3 regions of the Streptomyces sp. CC0208 genome follow, and region 3 is predicted to be linked to each of the others. Evidence: riboswitches for the same ligand, from Rfam matches in the RefSeq annotation. Region 3 holds a riboswitch; each other region holds the start of a gene.
The links. Region 3 has a riboswitch for S-adenosylmethionine ahead of D1369_RS44695 (putative leader peptide). Riboswitches for the same ligand answer to the same signal wherever they lie in the genome.
Positions count from the first base shown of each region.

Region 1: another riboswitch for S-adenosylmethionine. It lies ahead of D1369_RS29845 (aminotransferase class V-fold PLP-dependent enzyme); the one in region 3 lies ahead of D1369_RS44695 (putative leader peptide).
Region 2: another riboswitch for S-adenosylmethionine. It lies ahead of D1369_RS04650 (amino acid ABC transporter permease); the one in region 3 lies ahead of D1369_RS44695 (putative leader peptide).

Region 1 is NZ_CP031969.1:6,492,724-6,500,439, reverse strand. It holds gene D1369_RS29870 (NYN domain-containing protein) at 1-1,216, opposite strand, end outside; gene D1369_RS29865 (hypothetical protein) at 1,252-1,491, opposite strand; gene D1369_RS29860 (rhomboid family intramembrane serine protease) at 1,663-2,403, shown strand; gene D1369_RS29855 (Lrp/AsnC ligand binding domain-containing protein) at 2,400-2,681, shown strand; gene D1369_RS44600 (serine/threonine-protein kinase) at 2,678-4,819, opposite strand; gene D1369_RS29845 (aminotransferase class V-fold PLP-dependent enzyme) at 4,888-6,249, opposite strand; SAM riboswitch class IV at 6,381-6,497, opposite strand; gene trpD (anthranilate phosphoribosyltransferase) at 6,576-7,640, opposite strand.
Region 2 is NZ_CP031969.1:999,486-1,007,201, reverse strand. It holds gene D1369_RS04660 (IlvD/Edd family dehydratase) at 1-1,573, shown strand, start outside; gene D1369_RS44715 (putative leader peptide) at 1,689-1,811, shown strand; gene D1369_RS04655 (glutathione S-transferase C-terminal domain-containing protein) at 1,912-2,778, shown strand; SAM riboswitch class IV at 2,844-2,953, shown strand; gene D1369_RS04650 (amino acid ABC transporter permease) at 3,289-4,272, shown strand; gene D1369_RS04645 (amino acid ABC transporter ATP-binding protein) at 4,269-5,048, shown strand; gene D1369_RS04640 (ABC transporter substrate-binding protein) at 5,100-6,122, shown strand; gene D1369_RS04635 (GNAT family N-acetyltransferase) at 6,181-6,960, shown strand; gene D1369_RS44710 (putative leader peptide) at 7,007-7,102, shown strand; gene D1369_RS04630 (LLM class flavin-dependent oxidoreductase) at 7,184-7,716, shown strand, end outside.
Region 3 is NZ_CP031969.1:205,093-212,808, reverse strand. It holds gene D1369_RS01000 (ABC transporter ATP-binding protein) at 1-292, opposite strand, end outside; gene D1369_RS00995 (ABC transporter permease) at 289-1,212, opposite strand; gene D1369_RS00990 (ABC transporter permease) at 1,209-2,168, opposite strand; gene D1369_RS00985 (ABC transporter substrate-binding protein) at 2,172-3,788, opposite strand; gene D1369_RS44695 (putative leader peptide) at 3,992-4,108, opposite strand; SAM riboswitch class IV at 4,143-4,256, opposite strand; gene D1369_RS00980 (DUF1684 domain-containing protein) at 4,355-5,179, opposite strand; gene D1369_RS43390 (hypothetical protein) at 5,315-5,458, shown strand; gene D1369_RS00965 (TauD/TfdA family dioxygenase) at 6,192-7,085, shown strand; gene D1369_RS00960 (ABC transporter permease) at 7,082-7,716, shown strand, end outside.

The sequences.
Region 1 (7,716 bases), 6.3 Mb from region 3:
GCTGACGGATCAACTCGTCGGCGGTGACGCCCGCCTTGGAGAACAGCACCCGCACCCCGCGCGGCGGCGCGAGCAGCACCGGCGCGGCGAGCTCGGCCCCGTCGAAGACGCAGGTCACTTCCGCCCCGGTCTGCGCGGCGAGCTGGGAGAGCTGCCCGAGGAGCCTCAGGCGCTGCTTCTCCAGCGGCATCTGGGGATAGCCGGTCTTGGTGACGTTGTAGCCGTCGACCACCAAGTGCGCCTGGGGCAGGGCGAGAAGCTGGTCCAGGATGGCGGGGTCGTTCTCCGACAGGGCCCGGGCGGCGATGTCCTTCGGGGTCATACGGCCCGGTTCGACCGCGTCCACGGTCTCGGCGGGCCGTACGGAGACCGGCGGCAGAGCCAGTTCCCGGCGCAGCCCCTGGGCCGCGTCCAGAACGGTGTCCAGAAGCAGACGCACGCGCATGTCCTCGACACTGCGCCCCTCCCGTGCCGCTCTGCGCGTGGCCTCCAGAGCCGCCTCCGCCTCCCCGAGGCGTGCCTTCAGACGCCGGGACTCGCTCTCGGCGGCGGACACCCGGGCGTGCTCCTCGGCGCGTACGGTGTCCGTCTCGGCCTGCAGCTTGCGCAGGGCCGCCTCGCCGCGCTTGACGTCACTGAGTGCCGCGCGCAGCTTCCGGTGAAGCGATTCGGCTTCCTTCTTGGCGGACTCCAGCTCGGTACGCAGCCGCTCGGTCTCGGCGCGCGTCTGGTCGCGGGCGGCCGCGAGTTCCTCGCGCAGCCGCTCCAGCTCGGCGCGGTTCTCCTCGTCGGCCCGCTCGGCGTCGGCGCGCTGGGCCTCCTCGCCGGCCGCGGTGACCAGCTTGACCCAGCCGGTGGGCCGCAGAACATAGGCCGCGGCCGCCACATCGAGCGGGTCCGCGGCCGGGGGCGGGGCACCGGAGTCGAGGGCGCCGGACAGCTCCGGCTGGACCTCTCTGAACTTCTCCCCGATGCGCTGGCGGAACAGCGGATCGGTCTCCAGCGCGGCCGCCATCGCGTTGCCCGCGAACTTGGCCCGCCGGTTCGGCGCGAAGCGCGCGTACTGCCTCAGCTGTACGGGCAGTTCACCGACGGTCAGCCCGCCGAAACCCTCGGAGACGATGTGCACGACCCTGCGCCGCACACCGTCGGGCAGCGGACGGTCGAGCACCTCGGCGGTGCCGTCGCCCGGCTCCCCGCCTTGTGTCTCCACCATCCCTCACACCCCATCACTGTGCGGGGCCGGCCCGGTCAGGAGCCGGCGCCCGGCCTGTCGACGAGTTCCACCTGGTCCACGGCGTTGCACCAGCGGCACCGCACCGACTCGATGGTCTCACTGACCACCTCGCGCTCCTCGACCTTCGGGTCTCCCGCCAGGTCGAGGTGGACGTACTCGACGACCTTCGACGAGCGGGTCACGTCGAAGCGCGTGAGGTTGCCGCAGAGGGTGCAGCGCCACCGCGTCGAGGCGGTCGGGAGGGGAACCGTCATCGTGCCTGTGCTCTTTCCTACTAGCCATTGTCGGTGACGCACCGGCGTCCCGGTGCATGTGGCTCGCAACCCTACGGCCTGGCGGGTACTCGCCGCTCGGACGTCCACAGGACCTCTCCGGCGGCGAGGCGCTCTGTTCGGTTGCGTCCCGTTACGTCATGCTCTGTGTCCATGATCAGCAACTGGAGGGTGACAGTCGGTGGAGCAGGCAGGGCGCTGTGGGGGCCGGCTCCGGTCACCTACGGTCTGATCGCCCTGTGCTCTCTGGTCTTCGTGATCGGCCCCGCCTCGGGTCTCGACCCGGCCTACGGCTCCGGGGACGCGGCCCTGGCCGCCCAGCGGGCCTACTTCCACCGCTGGGGGGTGGTCCCCGCCGAGCTCTTCGAGGGCTCGCCGGGTGCCGCCCTCACCCCGGCCACCGCGCTGTTCGTGCACGGCAGCTGGGTGCATCTGCTGGGCAACATGCTCTTCCTCTACGTGTTCGGGGTGATGACCGAGGAACGGATGGGCCGGGTGCAGTTCCTCCTGTTCTACGTCGGCTGCGGCTACCTCGCCCTGCTGGGCTACGCGGCCGCCAACGCCGGCTCCGAGCAGTCCCTGGTAGGTGCCTCCGGGGCGATCTCGGCGGTCCTCGGCGCGTTTCTGTTCCTGTTCCCCGGGGCCCGGGTGACCAGTCTCCTGCCGTTCCTCTTCTTCCTGCCGCTGCGCTTTCCCGCCTGGGTGGTCCTCCCGTTCTGGGCGGCGCTGCAATGGCTCGCGGCGGGCCGGGCCTCCGACGGCCCCGGGGTGGCCTATCTGGCCCACCTGGTGGGCTTCGGCCTGGGCCTGGTCTTCGCCTGGGTGCGTTTCGGCCGTACGACTAGAGTGAGGGCCGCCCCAGCTCCGGCCCCCGAGGGAGAGAACCAGCCGTGATCACCGCGATCGTCCTCATCAAGACCAGCGTGGACCGGATCCCCGAGATCGCGGAGCGGATCGCCGCGCTGGAGTCCGTGAGCGAGGTCTTCTCCGTGACGGGCACGTACGACCTGATCGCCATGGTCCGGGTCAAGCGGCACGAGGACCTCGCCGAGGTCATCCCCGGCAGCATCAGCAAGATCCCGGGCGTCGAGGCGACGGACACCCACGTGGCCTTCCGCACCTACTCGCAGCACGACCTGGAGGCCGCGTTCGCGATCGGCCTCGACAGCTAGGAGGACAGCGCGAGCACGGTGATGCCGTCGGCGGTCGCGACATAGACACGGCCGCCCCTGACCACCGGGGACTGGGTTCCGACGGACGCGCCGCCCTCGACGCGCCGGTGCCAGGTCTGCTTCCCCCTGCGGTCGAGGCCGTAGAGCGTCGAGCCGTGCCGTACGTAGACGGTGTTCCCGGCGACCGTGGGGTCGCTGTACTGGTTTCCGTCGTCGGTGAACTGGAAGGACCACGCCGTCGATCCGTCGGCGGGGTCCAGGGCGACCAGTTCGTAGTCGGACGCGGTGACGGCCAGGCCGGCGAAGGGCACGCAGGTGAGGTAGCGCCCGCCGTACACCTTGTCGTTGCTCGCGTCCCACAGCCGCTTGCCGGTGCGGGAGATGCCGTGCAGCGACTGTTCGCCGCCCGATCCGACCAGCAGAACGTCGCCGACCGGCACGGGCCGCCCGGGGTCGGCACCGGCCGGGGTCGTCCAGAGCCGCTTGCCGGTCTTCGCGTCCAGGGCGTGGACCCGGTCCCCGAAGGTGCCGACGTACACCACTCCGTCCGCCACCACGGGTTCGCCGGTGGGCGCCGGGCCGGTCGACGTGGACCAGCGCACGCTGCCGTCGGGGGCGTAGGCCCGCACCCCGCCCGCGTCCGATCCGTCGCCGTAGGACACCAGGACCAGCCGGCCCGCGGCGACCAGGAACTGGCTGTTCGCGGCGAACGACCTGGTCCAGCGGATCTTGCCGCCCCGGCCGAGCGCGCACAGCTTGGAGGCGCCCTCCTGGCCGTCCTCCAGCAGGCAGTACACGCCGTCGGCGGTGGTGAGGGGGGACATGGCCTCGGCACCGAGCCGGGTCCGCCACACGGTCCGGCCGTCCAGGTCCAGCCCGTGCAGCGCGCCGTCCGCGCCGCCGACGTACACCCGGGTGCCGTCGGGCGAGACGGCCGCGCAGGGACCGCGCCGCCCGCCGAGCCCTTGGACCTTGTACTGCCAGCCCGTCGCGGGTGTGCCCGCCGGGGACCCGGCCCCCGTCTTCACTGATCCGTCCGGCGCGTCGCGCAGCCACAGCCAGCCGCCCACGCCTCCGGCCGCCACAACCCCCGCGCCCCCCGCCACGGCCCGCAGCAGTCGGCGCCGGGACGGCGGTGCGGTGGCGGGTGGCACCAGGGTGGCCGCGGGGACGTCCGTGACGGTCATGGGCGCCACGTACTCGACCCGGCTCCCGCGCTCCCCCGAGTCGTGCCCGGGAACCCAACGAGCGCCGCTGTGAACGGTCTCGGGCTCCTTCTCGGCACCGGAGGAGTACCACCCCGGCCGCAGGCCCTCACGCAGCGACGCCTCGCTGTGCCCCGCGGCCGCGACCAGCTCGGCGGGCGTCGGCCGCGCGGCGGGGTCGTCCCGCAGACAGGCCTCCACCAGCGGCAGCTGTTCCTTGGGTACGGCGGACAGGTCGACGTCGCCGGTCAGGATCCGCAGCAGGACGACCGAGTCCTGGCCCTCGCCGAAGGGTTCCCTGCCACCGGAGGCGTAGGCGAGGACCGCGCCCAGGGAGAAGACGTCACTGGCCGGCACCACCTGGGCGCCGTTGCGGATCTGCTCGGGCGAGAGATAGCCGACCGACCCGACGACCACGCCGGTCCGGGTCAGGGCGGTGCCCTCCAGGGCCCGGACGATCCCGAAGTCGATGACCCGGGGGCCGTCCGGCGCGAGCAGGATGTTGGAGGGCTTGAGGTCCCGGTGCACCAGCCCCTTGGCGTGGATCGCGGCGAGCGCCTCGGCGAGCGCGGCCGCCAGCAGCCGTACCGTGTCCGCGGGCAGCGGTCCCCGGTCGAGCACCGCGTCCCTCAGGTTGGGGCCCTGCACGAACTCGGTCGCCATCCACGGCCGCGCGGCCTCGGTGTCCGCGTCCACGACCCGCGCGGTGTACGTGCCCGCCCCGCCGACGGTCTGCGCGGCCCGCACCTCGTGCCGGAACCGGGCGCGGAAGGTGCGGTCCTCGGCGTGCTCGGCCCGTACGACCTTCACCGCCAGCCGCAGTCCGCCGCGCGCCTCGGCGAGATACACCTCGCCCATGCCGCCGGACCCGAGTCTGCCCAGGACCTGGTAGGGCCCGATGGTCCGCGGGTCCGTCTCGCGCAGCTCCTGCACCCCGTGCTCCCCCTGCATTCCGTACGGCTGCTGAGGGGGAGCGTATACGCGCGCCGGACGTCAGTACGTCAGACGGCCGGGACGCAGCGGCCGTCCTCGGTGCGGTACGTCCACTTCGCACCGTCCGCGACCAGTTCCTTCACGGCCTTCACAAACCGCTCCACGTGCTCGTCCGGCGTGCCCGCGCCGAAGCTCACCCGGATCGCGTTGAGGGACTTCTCGCCCGGCGCGGCCTCGGGGGCACCGCACTCGCCCTGGGACTGCGGGTCGCTGCCCAGGAGGGTGCGGACGAGGGGGTGGGCGCAGAAGAGGCCGTCGCGGACGCCGATGCCGTACTCGGCGGAGAGGGCGGCGGCGAAGTGGGAGCTGTTCCAGCCGTCGACGACGAAGGAGATCACGCCGACGCGGGGGGCGTCGTCGCCGAACAGGGACAGGACGCGGACCTCGGGGACCTCGGCCAGCCCTTCGCGGACCTTCTCGATCAGGTGCTGCTCGCGCGCGACCAGGCTGTCGAAGCCGGCCTCGGTCAGCGCCTTGCAGGCGGAGGCGATGGAGTAGGCACCGATGACGTTCGGAGAGCCGGCCTCGTGGCGGGCGGCGCTCTCGTGCCACTCCACGTCCACTCCCCCGTCCTCGCGCCGGGTGACCTTGCGGCTGGCGCCGCCGCCCGCGAGGTAGGGGTCGGCGGCCCGCAGCCAGTCGGCGCGGCCGGCCAGGACGCCGGAGCCGAAGGGGGCGTAGAGCTTGTGGCCGGAGAAGGCGACCCAGTCGACGTCGAGGTCGCGGACGCTCACCGGGTGGTGCGGGGCGAGCTGGGCCGCGTCGAGCACGATGCGGGCACCGTGGGCGTGAGCGGCCGCCGCGAGCTCCCGTACCGGCCACAGCTCACCGGTGACGTTGGAGGCGCCGGTGACGCACGCCAGGGCCGGGCCGTGGGGGTCCCGGTCGGCGAGGGCCTTCTCCAGGGTCTCGACGGCCTGCCGCGGGGTGCGCGGGGCGTCGAGGTAGCTGACCCGGGCGTCCTGCCAGGGCAGCAGGCTCGCGTGGTGCTCGGTCTCGAAGACGAAGACCTGGCAGTCGGCGGGGAGCGCGGCGGCAAGGAGGTTGAGCGAGTCGGTGGTCGACCGGGTGAAGATCAGCTGGTCGTCGTCGCGGCAGTCGAGGAACTCGGTGACGGTCCTGCGGGCGTTCTCGAACAGGTCGGTCGACAGCTGGGAGAGGTAGCCGGCCCCGCGGTGCACGCTGCCGTAGTAGGGAGCGTACGCCGCCACGTCGTCCCAGACCCGCTGGAGGGCCGGTGCGCTGGCCGCGTAGTCGAGCGCCGCGTAGGTGACTTCGCCGCCGGTGACGAGCGGGACGGTGACATCCCGGCCCAGAACGGGCAGCTGGGCACAAATGGTCTGGGCGGCGGCAGCGGTGGAGACAGACATGGGGGACTCCCGTGAAAAGTCGTGGAAAGAAAGGTGAGACGGGTGCGCGGAGGCGGGGCTCGGCGGCCCTATCGCATTCGCTTGCTCACGGGAGACTCCCTCGAATGACCAGGATCCCTGGGTTCGTGAGGGATCCGCGCTTGCCGCAGACCTCGCTGCCTACGGCCTGGTCTTCACCCGGGGCACCCCGCCACGGACGGAGGGTTGCCGGACAGTCGGCCGGGGCCTCATGACTGTCACTCATGACCTGGTCAAAGAACGTACGTGAGGTGATCGCCGTCCCGCAACCCGTGTCCGGATCGCGGGACGACACCCTGGGGTGGCCGTTACGCGTTGCTCGCGGCCACCCATCGCTCCAGCGTCCGCTTCGCCGCCCCCGAGTCGATCGACGCGGCGGCCTTGTCCATCCCGGCCCGCAGTTGCTCGGCCAGGGTCCCGGTCCCCGGGTCCAGGGCCACCAGCGCGGCCGCCGAGTTCAGGAGTACGGCGTCCCGGACCGGGCCCGTCTCGCCGTCCAGGAGCTTCCTGGCGACCTCCGCGTTGTATGCCGGGTCACCGCCCCGCAGGGCCTCCACGGGCACCAGGTCGATGCCGACGTCCCGGGGGTCGAAGCTCTCCTCGGTGACCTTGCCCTCGCGGACGATCCAGACGCGGGAGGTCGATGTGGTCGTCAGCTCGTCGAGGCCGTCGTCACCGCGGAAGACGAGGGCGGAGTTGCCACGTTCGGCGAAGACGCCGGCGACGACCGGCGCCATGCGCGGATCGGCGACCCCGACCGCCTGGGACCGCACCCGGGCGGGGTTGGTCAGCGGGCCGAGGATGTTGAACACCGTGCGGATACCCAACTGCCCGCGGGCGGCGCCCGCGTGACGCAGCGCCGGGTGGAACTTGACCGCGAAGCAGAACGTGATCCCGGCCTCCTCGGCCACCTCGGCCACCCGCCCCGGGGTGAGCTCCAGGTTGACGCCGAGCTTCTCCAGGACGTCCGAGGCACCGGACGCGGAGGAGGCGGCCCGGTTGCCGTGCTTGACGACCGTGGCGCCGGAGCCGGCCACGACGATCGCCGACATCGTGGAGATGTTGACGGTCTTGGCGCCGTCGCCTCCGGTGCCGACGACGTCGACCGTGCGCCCGGGGACCTCGATCACGTTGGCGTGCTCGTACATCGCCCGGACGAGCCCGTTGATCTCCTCGACCGTCTCGCCCTTGGCCCTGAGGGCGACCACGAAGCCGGCGATCTGCGCGTCGGTCGCCTCGCCCTGCATGATCCGGTCCATGGCCCACGCCGTGGCGTCGGCGCTCTGGTCACGGCCGTACAGCAGGGCGTTCAGTACCTCGGGCCAGGAACGGCCCGCCGCGGTGTTGCCTCCAGCGGGGGTCACAGCGCTCATGGGGCCGCTCCAGATGTCGTAGAAAAGTGTGCCCACACCCTATCCAGCCCAGCGCACGACGCAGGGTCCCGTCCGG
Region 2 (7,716 bases), 790 kb from region 3:
CACCCCCTGCAACGCCCACCTGGACGAGGTGGCCAGGTCCGTCCGCGACGGTGTCCACGAGGCGGGCGGCATCCCCCTCGACCTGCCCGTGGTGTCGCTGGGCGAGACCAACGTGCGGCCCACGGCCATGCTCTGGCGCAACATGGCGGCGATGGCCACGGAGGAGATGCTGCGCGCCAACCCCCTCGACGGCGTCGTCCTGCTGGGCGGCTGCGACAAGACGATCCCCTCGCTGCTGATGGCCGCCGCCTCGGTGGACCTGCCCGCCGTGGTCGTGCCCGGCGGGCCCATGCTGACCGGCACCTTCCGCGGCACCCCGCTGGGCTGCGGCACGGACGTGTGGCGGCTGTCGGAGGAGGTCCGCGCCGGGACCCTGTCCCAGGAGCAGTTCACCCGCTCCGAGTCGTCGATGATCCGCAGCCGCGGGCACTGCAACACCATGGGGACCGCGTCCACCATGGCGCTGGTCGCCGAGGCGCTGGGCACGGTCGTCCCCGGGGTGGCCGGCACCCCGGCACCGGACAGCAGGCTGCTGGAGGCCGCGCACGGCACCGGGCGGCTCGCGGTGGAGCTGGTGTCCGGTGACCGCCGCCCGAGCACCTTCCTGACCAAGGGGTCCTTCCACAACGCGATCGTGGCGCTGGCCGCGATCGGCGGCTCCACCAACGCGGTCGTCCATCTCCTCGCCATCGCGGGCCGGCTGGGCATCGAGCTGACCCTGGACGACTTCGACCGCATCGGCTCCCGGGTGCCGGTCCTGGTGGACCTCCAGCCCGCCGGACGCTTCCTCATGGAGGACTTCCACCGCGCCGGCGGCCTGCTCGCCGTGCTGCGCGAGGTCGCCGACCTCCTGGACCCCGACGCGCTCACCGTGACCGGAAGGCCACTCGTGGACCACCTCGCCGACGCCCCGATCTGGGACGCCGAGGTGATCAGGACCCGGGCCCGCCCGCTCGTCGAGGAGGGCGGCATCGCCGTCCTGCGCGGCAGCCTCGCCCCCGACGGAGCCCTGATCAAACCCGCGGCCGCCTCGGCGCACCTGCTGCGCCACCGCGGCCGGGCGGTCGTCTTCGACAGCATCGAGGACTTCCACGCCCGCGTCGACGACCCGGACCTGGACGTCGACGCCGACTCCGTCCTCGTCCTGCGCGGCTGCGGCCCCCGGGGTTACCCGGGCATGCCCGAGGTCGCCAACATGCCGCTGCCCACCAAGCTGCTGGAGCAGGGCGTGCGGGACATGGTCCGCGTCTGCGACGGCCGGATGAGCGGCACCGCGTACGGCACGGTCGTCCTGCACGTGGCACCGGAGGCCGCGGCGGGGGGCCCGCTCGCCCTCGTCCGGACCGGTGATGTCATCAGCCTCGACGTCGGGGCCCGCCGCATCGACCTGGAGGTGCCCGCCGACGAGCTCGCCGCCCGCACCCCCAACGCGGCCACCGTCGAGGGCTTCGCCAACCCGAGGCGGGGCTGGGAGCGGCTGTACGTGGACCACGTCCAACAGGCCGACAAGGGCGCGGATCTGGACTTCCTCGTCGGTTCCAGCGGCTCGGAGGTCAGCCGCGAGTCGCACTGACCCGGTGCGGCGGAGTCTTCGCCCTGTCCCTGCCCATCCCGTGGACGCCCTCTTGACGTGCGTCCGGACGCGATCGACACTCCAGTTGGGAATCCTAGTGAACGGGTAGGGAAACATGAGCAGCGTGGAACCGGCCGTGGGCCGAGAGAGCCGCACACCGCGGCCCACGCCTCTTCTGACCTCCCGTCGGCACATCGATCTGCAGCGGGTCTGCAGCGCGATCAGGCCCCTGGGCTGAGCCCGGCCACGGCCGCCCCCTCCCTGTCCTGCCCCTCGCTTCCGGCCCGACGACGCTTCCGCCGCGCGTACGTCTGCGCACCGACACCCCGGGGAGATCCATGTCCGTCACATCGCTGTCCCATGTCCCCGCCACCCACCCCGCCCCCGCGTTCCGGGGCCGCATCGGACGGGACGCGCGCAGCGGGCACTACGCCGTGCCGCGCCGCTACCGGCTCCACCTGACCGCCGCCTGTGCGGACGGTCTGCGCATCGCCGTCGCGCACAGTCTGCTCGGCCTCGACGACATCTGTCCCGTGACCTTCCTGGACCCGGTCCCCGACTGTCCGGACGGCGGGCATTCCGCGCTGCGCCCGCTGTACGAGGCCAGCGCGCACCGGTACTCCGGCGCGGCCGTCGCGCCGGTGCTCAGTGACGACTGGTCGGGGCGGATCGTCAGCACCCACGCCGCCGACATCACCCGCGACCTCGCCCGGCACTTCGGCGGCGGCCGTCCGGCGCTGTACCCGTGCGGAGCGGAGTCGGAGACCGAGGCCGTCGAGCGGATGGGCCGGGGCATCGCGCAGGCCGCCCAGCAGGCCGGGTCGGCGGGCGGCGACGACGTGGACCGGACCGCCGCCCTCGAGCGACTGCTGGACACCCTGGGCTCACTGGAGCGCTGGCTGGTGGGTCGCGACTGTCTGATCAGGGATCACCTCACCGCCGCCGACATCGAGTTGTGGGTCGCGCTGGTGCAACTCGACACCGTGCACCGCGACCACCTCGACGCGTCCGCGGTGCAGCGCATCGCGGACCACCCCACCCTGTGGGCCTACGCCCGCCGCCTGACCGCCCACCCGGCCTTCGGCACCCACCTCGACCTCGACGGCATCGCCCGCCGGCACCACGCCCACTGCCGGGGCCTGGAGGCCGCAGGCGCCGCCGTGCAGATTCTGGACTGGGCCTCGCACACCCCCCGTACGTCCTGACCGTTCCATCTGTCGGACCAGGATTGACATTGGTTCAGGCGTTTGACTTAACTACGACCCAGATCGGTCATGAGTGTCAGCGACAAGCCCTGGCTTGCTGACCGGCAACCCTCGCTCGGCGGTGGGGTGCCCCAGGTGACGACCGGACCGGATGACGTTTCGGTAAGCGCGAGGGCCCAAGGGGCCGAAAGAGCACGGTGACGGACATGTACGCAGTTTCCAGGACGGCCACGCGCCGCTCCCAGGGCTGCGTACAGCCGTACACGAACGTGCTCGTGGCCGACCGGAGCGTCGATCTGCTCCGGGTCAGCAGCGCACTGTGTACCGCACCGGGCCGTGCCCGCTGTCGGGGCTGACGTACCTCCCCAGCCCCCGCGTTCCTGACGAACACCGCACCCGCGGTGTGCTGTCGTCCGCCCAGCCCCCGGTGCCCGTGCGTCGCGTCCTACCGCCGTAGGTACGCCGTGTTCGCCGTGTCCCAGGGGAATCCCGACTGAGCCGGAGCCCCTCATGAGTGAACCCCCAGGCGCCGCCGTGTCCGTCACCGAGGCACCGCCTCAGGCCGACACCCCGTCAAAACCCCTCGCCGCACAGCGAGTTCTCCCACTGAGGCGACCGGGCCGCTGGATCGCCACCACCGTCGTCCTGGTCCTGGCGGCCCAGTTCGTCCACGGCCTGGTGACCAACCCGTTCTACCAGTGGGACCGGTTCGGTTACTGGTTCCTGCGGCCGACCGTCCTCGACGGGCTTGTGATCACCCTTGAAGTCGCCGCCTACAGCGCGGTGCTTGGCCTCCTCGGCGGCATTCTGCTCGCTCTGGCCCGGCTCTCGAAGAGCCCGGTGCTGCGGGCGGTGAGCTGGACCTACGTGTGGGCCCTGCGCTCCGTTCCCCTGATCGTGCTCCTGCTGTTCCTCTACAACTTCAGCGCCCTGTACAAGACTTTGAGTGTCGGTGTCCCCTTCGGTCCTGCCTTCTTCTCCTTCGACGAGTCCCGGCTCGCCACCGACATGGTCATCGCCGTCGTCGGACTCAGCCTCAACGAGGCCGCCTACGCGGCCGAGGTCGTCCGCGGCGGCATCCTCTCCGTCGACCAGGGCCAGCACGAGGCGGCCTCGGCACTCGGTCTGCCCAAGGGCTACCAGTTCCGGAAGATCGTCTTCCCGCAGGCGCTGCGCTCCATCACCCCGAACTACGTCAACCAGCTGATCGGCCTCATCAAGAGCACCTCGCTGGTCTTCTACGTCTCCCTGCTCGACCTGTTCGGCACCGTGCAGTCCATGGGCTCCACCTACCCCGGCGACATCGTGCCGCTGCTTCTGGTCGCCACCGTCTGGTACCTGATCCTCACCAGCGCCGTGTCCGTCGTCCAGTTCTACGTCGAGCGACACTACGCCCGGGGCGCCACCCGCTCCCTGCCGCCGACCCCGCTCCAGAAACTGCGCGCCGGTCTCACCGACCTCAGGGCGCGTGTCCGCAGGGAGACCGCGATATGACCGTCACCGACATCACCCCCGTCGCGCTCGAAGTGCACGGCGTGCACAAGTGGTACGGCGCCCACCGGGTCCTGGACGGGGTCGACCTGACCGTGCGGCCCGGCGAGGTCACGGTGATCCTCGGCCCGTCCGGCTCCGGGAAGTCCACCCTGCTGCGGGTCATCAACCACCTGGAGAAGCCGGAGATCGGCTACGTCAGCGTCAACGACGAACTCATCGGCGTCCGTCGGCAGGGCGAGCGGCTCAAGGAGCTCAGCGAGCGCGCCATCCTGACCCAGCGCAGCCGCATCGGGTTCGTCTTCCAGAACTTCAACCTCTTCCCGCACCTGACCGTCCTCGACAACGTGGCCGCCGCCCCGGTGGCGACCGGGAAGCTCGGCAAGGCGGACGCCCGGGAGCTGGCCCGCGAACTCCTCGGCAGGGTCGGTCTGGGCGACCGGACGGGTGCCTATCCACGGCAGCTGTCGGGCGGCCAGCAGCAGCGCGTGGCCATCGCCCGCGCGCTCGCCCTAAGGCCCGGTGTCATCCTCTTCGACGAGCCGACCTCCGCCCTCGACCCGGAGCTCGTCGGCGAGGTCCTGGCCGTCATCAAGGACCTGGCGACCAGCGGCACCACCCTGGTCATCGTCACCCACGAGATCGGCTTCGCCCGCGAGATCGCCGACCGGGTCGTCTTCATCGACGGCGGCCGCGTCGTCGAGCAGGGCCCGCCCTCCGAGGTCCTCGACCGGCCGCGGCACGAGCGGACCCGGGACTTCCTGAGCAAGGTCCTCTGAACCCCTTTCCTTCAACTCCGCACCCTTTTCTCCCAACTCCTAAGGACAGCCATGCCCATTCACCCCTCCCGACGCAGCCTGATACGCGGCATCACCGCGGCGGCCACCGTCACCGCCCTCGCCGGCGGGCTCGCCGCCTGCGGTGGTGACAGCGACGCCGCCACCAGGACGACCGACAGCGCCGGCACGGTCACCGTGGGGCGGCTCTCCAACGGCGCCGCCAAGGAGACCGCCCTCAAGGTCGCCGAGGTGAAGTCCATCAGTGCCGAACTGCCCGACGCCGTCAAGAAGAGCGGCAAGCTGGTCATCGGCTCCGGCACTCTGCCCTCCGGTTCCCCGCCGCTGGGCTTCGTGGGCAGCGACCAGAAGACGCTCACCGGCTCCGAGGTCGACCTGGCCCGTCTGGTCGCCTCGGTCCTCGGTCTGCAGCCCGAGGTCAAACGCTTCACCTGGGAGAACCTCTTCGTCGGCATCGACAGCGGCAAGGTGAACGTCGGTTTCTCCAACATCACCGACACCGAGGAGCGCAAGCAGAAGTACGAGTTCGCCTCCTACCGCAAGGACGACCTCGCCTTCGAGACCCTCAAGACCTCGAAGTGGACCTTCGACGGCGACTACGAGGCCCTCGCGGGCAGGACCGTATCGGTCAGCGCCGGGACCAACCAGGAGCGGATCCTGCTGGAGTGGCAGACCAAGCTGAAGAAGGAGGGCAAGAAGCTGACCATCAAGTACTTCCAGGACAGCCCCAGCGTCTACCTGGCCCTCGCCAGCGGCAAGATCGACGCCTACCTGGGCCCGAGCCCCAACTCGTCCTACCACGTCACCCAGACGGCGGGCACGCCCAACGCGACCCGCATCGCGGGCCAGTACTCCGGTGCCGGCGAGACGCTCCAGGGCCTGATCGCCGCGACCGCCAAGAAGGACAGCGGCCTCGCCAAGCCCCTCGCCGACGCGATCAACTACCTGATCGACAACGGCCAGTACGCCAAGTGGCTCAGCGCGTGGAACCTCTCCCACGACGCCGTGTCCAAGTCGGAGGTCAACCCGCCCGGGCTGCCGCTGGACAACTCCTGACATCTCGTCAAGAGCTGAACCCCTCATGCCCGTCGACTCAGGAAGGGACTTCGCCTCCGTGGCACAGCAGACCGACGTCCGCGGAGGCGGCGCCTCCCTGAGACCCGCCGCGCTCGACCCCTTCGCGCCCGCCGCGCCCGACACCTCCGTCCTCGACAACGCCGTATGGGCCGCCCTCGACGGCCCCCACGCTCACCTCGCCGAACGCGTCGGCCGCGCCGCCCGCTACCCGGACGACGTCTACGCCTTCGCCGCCCTCGCAGATCCCCGCGACCCGGCCGCCTGGGCCGACCTGCTCACGCTCGTCGGTCCCGGAACCACCGTACGGATCAAGCCCGTTGAGACGGTCCCCGAAGAGTGGGAGGTCATCGGTGGGGGAGTGGGCGTCCAACTCGTCGACACCGCGCTGCGCGCCGAACCGGCCCCCGAGGCGGTACGGCTCGGCCCCGACGACGTACCCGAGATCCTCGACCTGGTCGCCCGCACCAGGCCGGGCCCGTTCCTCGAGCGGACCATCGACCTCGGCACCTACCTCGGCATCCGGGACGAGGGCCGGCTGATCGCCCTGGCCGGCGAGCGGGTCCGGCCGCCCGGCTGGACCGAGATCAGCGCGGTCTGCACCGACCCGGCGCACCGGAGCCGGGGCCTGGCCACCCGGCTGGTCCGGGCGGTCGCCGCAGGGATCCGCGAGCGCGGCGACATCCCGTTCCTGCACGCCGCCGCCGACAACACGAACGCCATCCGGCTCTACGAATCGATCGGCTTCACCCTGCGCCGCCGCTCGCCCGTCCTTCTGGTCCGCAGTCCAGGAACATCCCGCGAGGCCGGGGCGTTGTGACTCACGACGAGATCCGCCGGGCGCCTCGCGCGCCCAGAAGGAGGAGGTGACGGGCGTGATCAGCACCCTCCGCTCCGCCCACCTCCACTCCCGGCCCCACATCGATCTCCAGCGCGTGTCCGCCGCGCTCTGTTGTTCCTGACCCGTCAGTCGCTTCAGCCGCCGGGCCCCGCGCATCCGCGGGCCGGCCCTCTCGTACGGACCTCCAGGAAGGCACCCACCCGTGTCCCCTTCTTCTCTGCATCTCGCCGTCGCCCTCGACGGCACCGGCTGGCACCCCGCCTCCTGGCGCGAGCCGGTCGCCCGTCCCCGTGAGCTGTTCACCGCCGGATACTGGGCCGACCTGGTCGCCGAGGCCGAGCGCGGCCTGCTCGACTTCGTCACCATCGAGGACGGTCTCGGCCCGCAGTCCTCCCGGTTCCTCGACCCGGACGAGCGCACGGACCAGGTGCGCGGCCGGCTCGACGCCGTGCTCATCGCCTCCCGCGTCGCCCCGCTCACTCGCCATATCGGCCTGGTCCCGACCGCGGTGGTCACCCACACGGAGCCCTTCCACATCTCCAAGGCCATCGCGACCCTCGACTACGTCAGCACCGGCCGTGCGGGCCTGCGCGTCCAGATCACCGCCCGCCCGAACGAGGCCGCGCACTTCGGCCGCCGCACCATCCCGCGCATCGAGGCCTACGACAGCCCCGAGAGCCAGGAACTGGTGGCCGACCTCTTCGACGAGGCCGCCGACTACGTGGAGGCCGTCCG
Region 3 (7,716 bases):
GTTCCGCCTCCGACAGGGTGGCGAGATCGTGCCGGCCGAAGCGGACCGTGCCCGCGTCGATACGGCCGTTCGCCGACAGGAGCCGGGTGACGGCGTGCGCGGTGGTGCTCTTGCCGGAGCCGGACTCGCCGACCACCGCCGTCATCTGTCCCGGCCATACGTCGAGGTCCACGCCCCGGACGGCCTCGACCGTGCCGCCCCGGGTGCGGTACGACACCGACAGGCCGCGTATCTCCAGCAGTGGGGTGCTCACGTCGTCACCGTTCTCGCCGTTCTCGGGTTCGTGGGTCATCGCTGCCGGGACCATTCGCCGTCCAGCGCCCGGGCGATGCGGTTGGTGGCCAGCACGGTCGCGGCGATCGCCAGGCCGGGCAGTGCGGTCAGCCACCAGGCGTTGGCGAGGTAGTTGCGGCCGTCGGAGATCAACGTGCCCCACTCCGGGGCGGGCGGGGGAGCGCCGTAACCGAGGAAGCTCAGGGCCGACACGGCCAGGATGGAGGAGCCGAAGTCGAGGGTGGCCAGCACGATCACCGGGCCCGCCGCGTTGGGCAGCACGTGCCGGCCAAGCACCGAGTACCAGCGGGCCCCGCTCGCACGTGACGCCTCCACGAACACCGCCTGCCGCACCCGCAGCACCTCCGCGCGCGCCACCCGGGCGAACGCGGCGACGCTGGCGATGCCGACCGCGACCGCCACCTTCACCGTGCCGTAGCCCAGCGCGGTGACCAGGGCCAGGGACAGGAACAGCGCGGGGATGGACAGAAGTACGTCGACGAAGCGCATGAGGACGTCGTCCACCCAGCGGCCCACGAACCCGGCGACCACCCCGAGCAGACCGCCGACCACGAACGCCACCAGCACCGCGATCAGCGTGGCCTTCAGGGACAGCTGGGCGCCGTGGACGACCCGCGAGAACACATCGCGGCCCAGCTCGTCGGTGCCGAACCAGTGACTTCCGCTCGGGCCGCGGAAGTTCTGCGACGGGACGCCCTTCAGCGGGTCCTGCGAGGTGAACAGGCCGGGCCGGAACGAGGCCAGCACGACCAGCACGAGGACGACCACCGACAGCAGCAGACCCGGGCGGCGCACCACGAACCGCAGCGGTCGCCGTACGTCCACGCGGCGTCCCGGTTCCGGCCCCGGTCCCGACCTGACCGGGCGGGCCAGTCCCGGTGCCGCCTCGGCCGGGTCGTCGACAAGGCTCTGGCTCATGCGAGTGCCGCCCTTCTGCCCGAGGCCACCACGATCCGCGGGTCCAGGAGTGGATAGACCAGGTCGACGACGAGGTTGGTGGTGACGAAGATCAGCGCCCCGAACACCACCACCCCCTGGACCAGCGGGATGTCCTGGGCCGTGACCGCCGCCGCGGTGACGCGGCCGAGGCCGTCGCGGGAGAACACCGTCTCGACGACCACCGAACCGGCGATCAGTTGCCCCACCAGCAGGCCGACGACCGTCAGCGCCGGCAGGGACGCGTTGCGCAGAGCGTGCCGCAGATGGACCCGCCATCTGCCGGCGCCCTTGGCCCGGGCGGTCTCCACATACGCCTGGTCCAGTGCGGTGAGCAGGCTCTTGGCGAGCACCTGAGCGACCTGCGCGCCGGTCGGGATCGCCAGCGTGAGGGCCGGCAGCACCAGCCCCTTCAGGCCGTCGTTGCCGAAGGCCGGGAACCAGCGCAGCCGGAAGGAGAACGTCTCGACGAGCAGCAGCCCCACCCAGAACGTCGGGACCGACACCCCCAGCGGCGGCAGCGACAGCAGGAGCTGCCGCACCCATCGCTGGGAGGTGTACGTCGCCACCACTGCCAGTCCGCCGCCGAGGAGCACCGCGAGCAGCAGTGCCGCGCCGGTCAGCTGGAGGGTCTGCGGCAGCGCGTCGGCCAAAGTCGAGGTGACCGGCCGGCCGGTGGCGACCGAGTCGCCGAAGTCCCCGCGCACCGCCCTGCCGAGGTACTCGGCGTACTGCACCAGCACCGGCTTGTCGAAGCCGTACTCGTGCCGCAGGGCGGCCAGCCGGGTCGGATCGACGTCCCCCGAGTCCATCCCGGCACTGGCCATCGCGGTGACCGGGTCCCCGGGCAGCCAGTTCAGTACCAGGAACGACACCGTGTACGCCGCCCACAGCACCCCGACCGCCTGCCCCAGTCGCTTGATCACATAGCGGCGCATGCGCTAGCCGATCCAGGTGTCGTGCAACTGGATGCGGCTGCCCGAGTCGAAGTCGAGGTTGTGCACCTTCTTCGCCACGGCCAGCTGGGTCTGGAGTTCCACCACCGGCACGTTGTAGGCGTTCCGCACGATCAGCCTCTGCGCCTTCTCCACCAGCTGCTCGCGCTTGGCGGTGTCCGTGGTCGCGGCCTGGCCGGACAGCTCCGTGTCCAGGGAAGTGGCGGGCAGGCGGTAGAAGTTGGCCAGCTGGGTCGAGAAGGACGTACGCAGGATGTCCGGGTCGGAGCGGGTCACGTTGCTCCACACCAGGTCGAAGTCACCGCCCTGGAGCGTGGTGGCGAACTGGCTGACCTGACCCTGCTTGAGCACCACGTCGATCCCGACGGCCTTCAGCTGCTGCTGGACCAGCTCCAAGGCAGGCTGGTTGGTGGCGGCGTTGGGGAACCAGCTGATGGTCAGGCGCAGCTTCTTGCCGCCCTTGGCGCGTATGCCGTCACTGCCGGCTTTCCAACCGGCCGCTTCCAGCAGGGACTTCGCCTTGGCCGCGTCGAGGGCGAGGTCCGAGGAGAGGTCGGTGTAGTCGGGCGTGGTGTGCGCCAGGACGCTGGTCGCCGGCTGGGTGCCGGTCGGGAACACGGTGTCGGCGATCTGCTTGCGGTCGATGGCCGCCAGGATCGCTTGACGCACCTTCACGTCCTTCAGCAACGGCCGCGCGTTGTTGACGCCGAGTCCGAAGACCACACCGGGGTTGGCCCGGCTCAACAGGGTGACCTGACCGCCCCCGAGCGCCACCTCGTTGGCCCTGCCGACGCTGCTGATCGCGTCCACCTGCCCGGACTGGAGGCTGCCGGCCCGCACCCCTGCCTCGGGAACGACTTTGAAGACCAGCTTGTCCAGGTAGGCCTCTCCCTTCTTGGACCACAGCGAGGAGCCCCAGTCGTAGCCGGTGCGCTTGGCCAGTGTGATCGACTGGTTCTGGACGTACTGCTTGAGCACGAACGGCCCCGACCCGATCACACCGTCACTGCACTTCTGCTGCGGGGTCTTCTTCACGCTCGCGGACGACTCGATGCCCAGCGAGTGGGTCGAAGTCGCCTGGAGGAACTGCGCGTTGGGCCTTCCGAAGGTCACCTTGACGGTGAGCGGGTCCACCACGGTGGTGCCCTTGACGCCGCTGAGATAGCCCTGGGCGAGGACCCCGAGGGCGCCGAGCTTCGGCACCGCGTCGAAGTTGTCCTTGACCACCTGCGCGGTCAGCTGGGAGCCGTCGCTGAAGGTGACGCCCGAGCGTAGATGGAAGGTGAACTCCGTGGCGTCGGCGTTGATGTCCCAGCTCTTGGCGAGCCACGGCACGATCTTGCCGGTCCTGGGGTCCTGGTCGGTCAGGGAGTCCACGGTCTGGCGCACCGAGTAGATGCTCTCGTTGCTGCCGACCTGCTGTGGATCCACACAGCCGGCGTCGGAACCCACCGCGAAGGTCAGGGTGCCACCGGACTTGGGCCGGTTGCTTCCGCTGCTGGAGTCGTTGCCCGAACCGCAGGCGGTCAGCAGAACACTGGTGGTCAGCAGGGCGGCGAGGGGCGCCCAGCGGGGGGCTCTGAGAGCCGGAAGTGCGTTCACGGAGGGTTCTCCTACTCGTGTCACCAGGCATGGAGGCGCCGTACAAGGCACGTCCGTGCAGGGGTGTGCGGCCCCGGCCGGCATCGGACCGGTGGCGGGGAAGCGCTGTGGAGACAGGGATCAGGGGGGAGCGAGGGTCAGCCGCAGGCGGGTGCGGTGACGACCGGCGCGTGCCGGACTGCGACCGGCGGCGAAAGGGCCCGTCAGGCCTGACAGAGACAGCTGGTCGAGCGCTTGAGGTCGATGTGGCGCCGACGCGAGAGCCGGGAGAACACGGTGGCGCCGGCGAGGCGGGCGCTCGGGTCACCACCGTGCGGCATGTCGGTCCTCCACATTTCCGGCCCCGGCCACGGGGCCACGCGCTTGCGGAGATCGTCGGTGATCCCGCCGGGCTTTCACCTGGAGCACCCCACCGCGGGGGAGGGTTGCCGGTCAGCGAGCCAGGGCTTGACGCTGACACTCAATGCCGTTCGTGATCGTACGGAGGGTACTTGTCGTACGTCAATGCCGGAAAGTGACGCCCTGCGGGGGCAGTTGGACCGGCACTTTGTCGGGCTCAGGCACGTTCAGGAGCCGCCGCGCTCGCGGGGGATCTTCTGACCGGCCTCGATCGCCACCGGCAACCGGTTCTCGGCCGGGGGCAGCGGGCAGGTGGCCAGGTCCGTGTAGGCGCACGGCAGGTTCGCGGCGCGGTTGAAGTCCAGGGCGACCGTACCGTCGGCGGCGGGCGGCTCCAGGGCGAGGGTCCGGTTGGCGGCGTAGGTGGTGACCCCGGAGGTCTCGTCGGTGAACAGCACCATCAGCCGGCCCGCACCAGGGCCGGGGAACGCGGTCAGGGACAGCTGACGGCCGTCCAGCTCGAACTCGATCCTGCCGGGAGCGTCGTACACATGCTCAAGGCCTTCCACGGCCGCGCCCACGGTGGTCGGCCGTGGCGTGTCGAAGGGGATGTAACGGCCCGTCACCGCCCAGCGCGGGTCGGGGGCGTAGGCGGGCGTTCCGGTGAAGGCCGTGCGCAGCGGTGCGTCCGGGTGCCGGGGGCGCAGGATGTCGTTGCCGCCGCGCTTGGCGACCTCGATGACCGCGTCTCCCCAGACGGCGTCGACGCCGCCACGCTCGGGAAGCACGCCGAAGCGGTGTTCACCGCGCACCGGCGTTCCGTCGACGACCAGTTCCTCGCCGTCGTCGAGGTCGACGACGACTCCGTCGGGTCCGGTGCGCCACTCGCCGGGCGCGTCCGGGAAGCGCTGCGGCCGGTCGTCGAGCCAGTGCAGGCCGGTGATCGCCAGGAATCCGTGCGGGGCGGCGAGCCGGGCCTCCTGGGCGTGGTACCACTCCAGCCAGTGCTCGGTGAAGGCGTGGAGGTCCGATGCCGTCGCTTCGGTGGTCATGATTGCTCCTTCTGCTAGGGAAGTACGGCCTTGAGGGGGCATTGATCAGTCGGCCAGAGTCATGACAGTGAGAACCGGCGCTGAGGTGAGGTGCATTCCGGCCCGCGTGTGACAGCTTCATGTCAGTCATGTGAGGTGATCAGCCCGCCTGCCGCCGGTCCCGCGCGGGGTGGTGCCGGTGTACTCGGTGCGGTAGATGCCGCGCTCCTGCAGTTCCGGGACGAGCAGATCGACGATGTCGTCGAGACCGTCGAGACCGTCGAGACCGTCGGGGGATGAGGTACGGCGTGACGTTTAAGCCGTCGATCGCTCCGGGACGACGCCAGGGCCGGGGGAGGCCGGGTCGCCGGGCGCCGGCGAACCGGATGAGCGCGCCGTAGGCGTCCGGCCCCGAGGACAGGTGAGCGACCGGGTCCGGCAGCGCATCGCCGACCGGGGTGCGGTTCGGTGCGGCCACCAGCGCGTGCTCGCGCCATCCGTACCGGTTCCGGGCCAGGACTTGTGCGGGGCCGGGCAACCCCTCAGGGGCGGCGACACAAGAAGTTCTCTGTGTCCGCAATGCAAGACCTGTCCGGGAAGTTATTGACCAACGTGGTGGACCTCTGCTGAACTCCCGTTCCATGACCCCGCGCGTGGACCTCACTCGGCGGCGCCACATCGATCTGGCGCACGTCTCCAGCGCGTTTTGTTGTCGCTGACCTCGCAAGTACTCCCCGGCAGCAGTCGGTGTGCGCCCATCGCGCGCGCCGGGGCAGCGGCGGTGCGAAGCCGCCCGCGCTGCGATGCTCCCCGAGGGATCGTCGCGTCCACCTCCTGAGGGCTCCCGTCTCACCTCCTTCTCGTACTCGTACTCGTACTTGTACGAGCCGGGAGCCTGTCCGCGCACGCCGAGGCGGTCGCTGAGAACGCGGCTGCAGCGGTCCCGCGACCACACGTTCTGTCTCTCCGGCCTGCTCAACCGGCCTTCCGCGCGCCCCTTGATGTGCGCCCACCCGTCCGGGAGTGACCCCTCATGCCTCCGTCCATCCGTAAGCTCACCGGCCGTATCGGCGCGGTCGTCGAGGGCGTCGACCTCACGGCGACCCCCGATCTCTCGACGGTCACGGCGCTCCGTGACGCCCTCAACACGCACAAGGCGATCGTCTTTGACCACGTCGACCTCGACAACGCCGGCCAGGAGCGCGTGGCCCGGTGGTTCGGGGAACTGACCACCGCCCACCCCAACGTGCCGGCCACCGACGGCACGACGAACGTGCTCGCCGTCGACAGCGAGACGTCCAAGGCCAACGAATGGCACACGGACGTCACCTTCGTGATCAATCCGCCGCAGCTCACCACGCTCCGGTCGATCGTGACCACGCCGTACGGCGGAGAGACGCTCATCGCCAACGCCGCCGCGGCGTACCGGGACCTGCCCGCACCGCTGCGCGCCCTCGCGGACACGCTGCGCGTCGTGCACACCAACCAGTACGACTACGCCCGTCCCGCGTCCACGACCGCACAGCGGCAGGAGTACGACCGAGCCTTCGTGTCGACGCCGTACGAGGCGGAGCACCCCGTCGTGCGGGTGCACCCCCTGACGGGCGAACGCGGCCTGTTCATCGGCGGGTTCGCCAAGCGCATCGTGGGTCTGCCGAGCAGCGACTCGGCGGATCTGCTGCGCATCCTCCAGTCCTACGTGACGCGTCCGGAGAACATCCTGAGCTGGACCTGGTCTCCGAACCAGCTGCTGATCTTCGACAACCGGATCACCCAGCACTACGCGGTGGACAACTACGACGACCACCCGCGCCGCCTCAACCGGGTGACGGTCGCGGGAGAGGTGCCGGCCGGCGTCGACGGACGCCGCAGCGAGCAACTCGTCGGTGACGCCTCGCACTACAGCGCGTTGGCGGTGGCGGCATGACCGAACTCAGCCTCAAAGCGCCTGCCGTCACCAATGGCCCGGACGCCGAGACGAGGAGCGCGCCCAAGCGTGAGGTGTTCCTGCCGCGCGATGCCCGCCGCAGGACGCCGCTCAGCACGCTCCGCGAGCGCCTGCGCTGGCCTCTCGGGGTCTATACGACTCCTGTCGTGGTTCTCGTCGCCTGGGAGATCCTCGCCCGGGCCGGAGTGGTGTCGAAGACCTACGCTCCGGCGCCCACGTCGATCGTGAAGTCCGCCGCCGACCTGTGGCAACAGGGCGTCCTCGGGCCGGACCTGGCCATCTCGCTGCAGCGGGCCGGCATCGGCCTCGCGATCGGTCTGACGGTGGGCATTCTCACCGGTGTGCTCGGCGGGCTGCTGCGCAGCGGTGAGTACCTGTTCAACGGCCTCGTGCAGGTGCTCAACACCATCCCGCTCCTCGCGGTGCTGCCGCTGATGATCGTGTGGTTCGGCATCGACGAGCTCACCAAGGTGCTGCTGATCTCCTTCGGTGCCGGTGTCCCGATGTATCTCAACCTGTTCGCCGCGATCCGGGGCGTCGACCAGCGGCTGATCGAGATGGCGCGCACCACGGGCGCGGGCACCTGGCGCCTGGTGACGCGCGTGCTGGT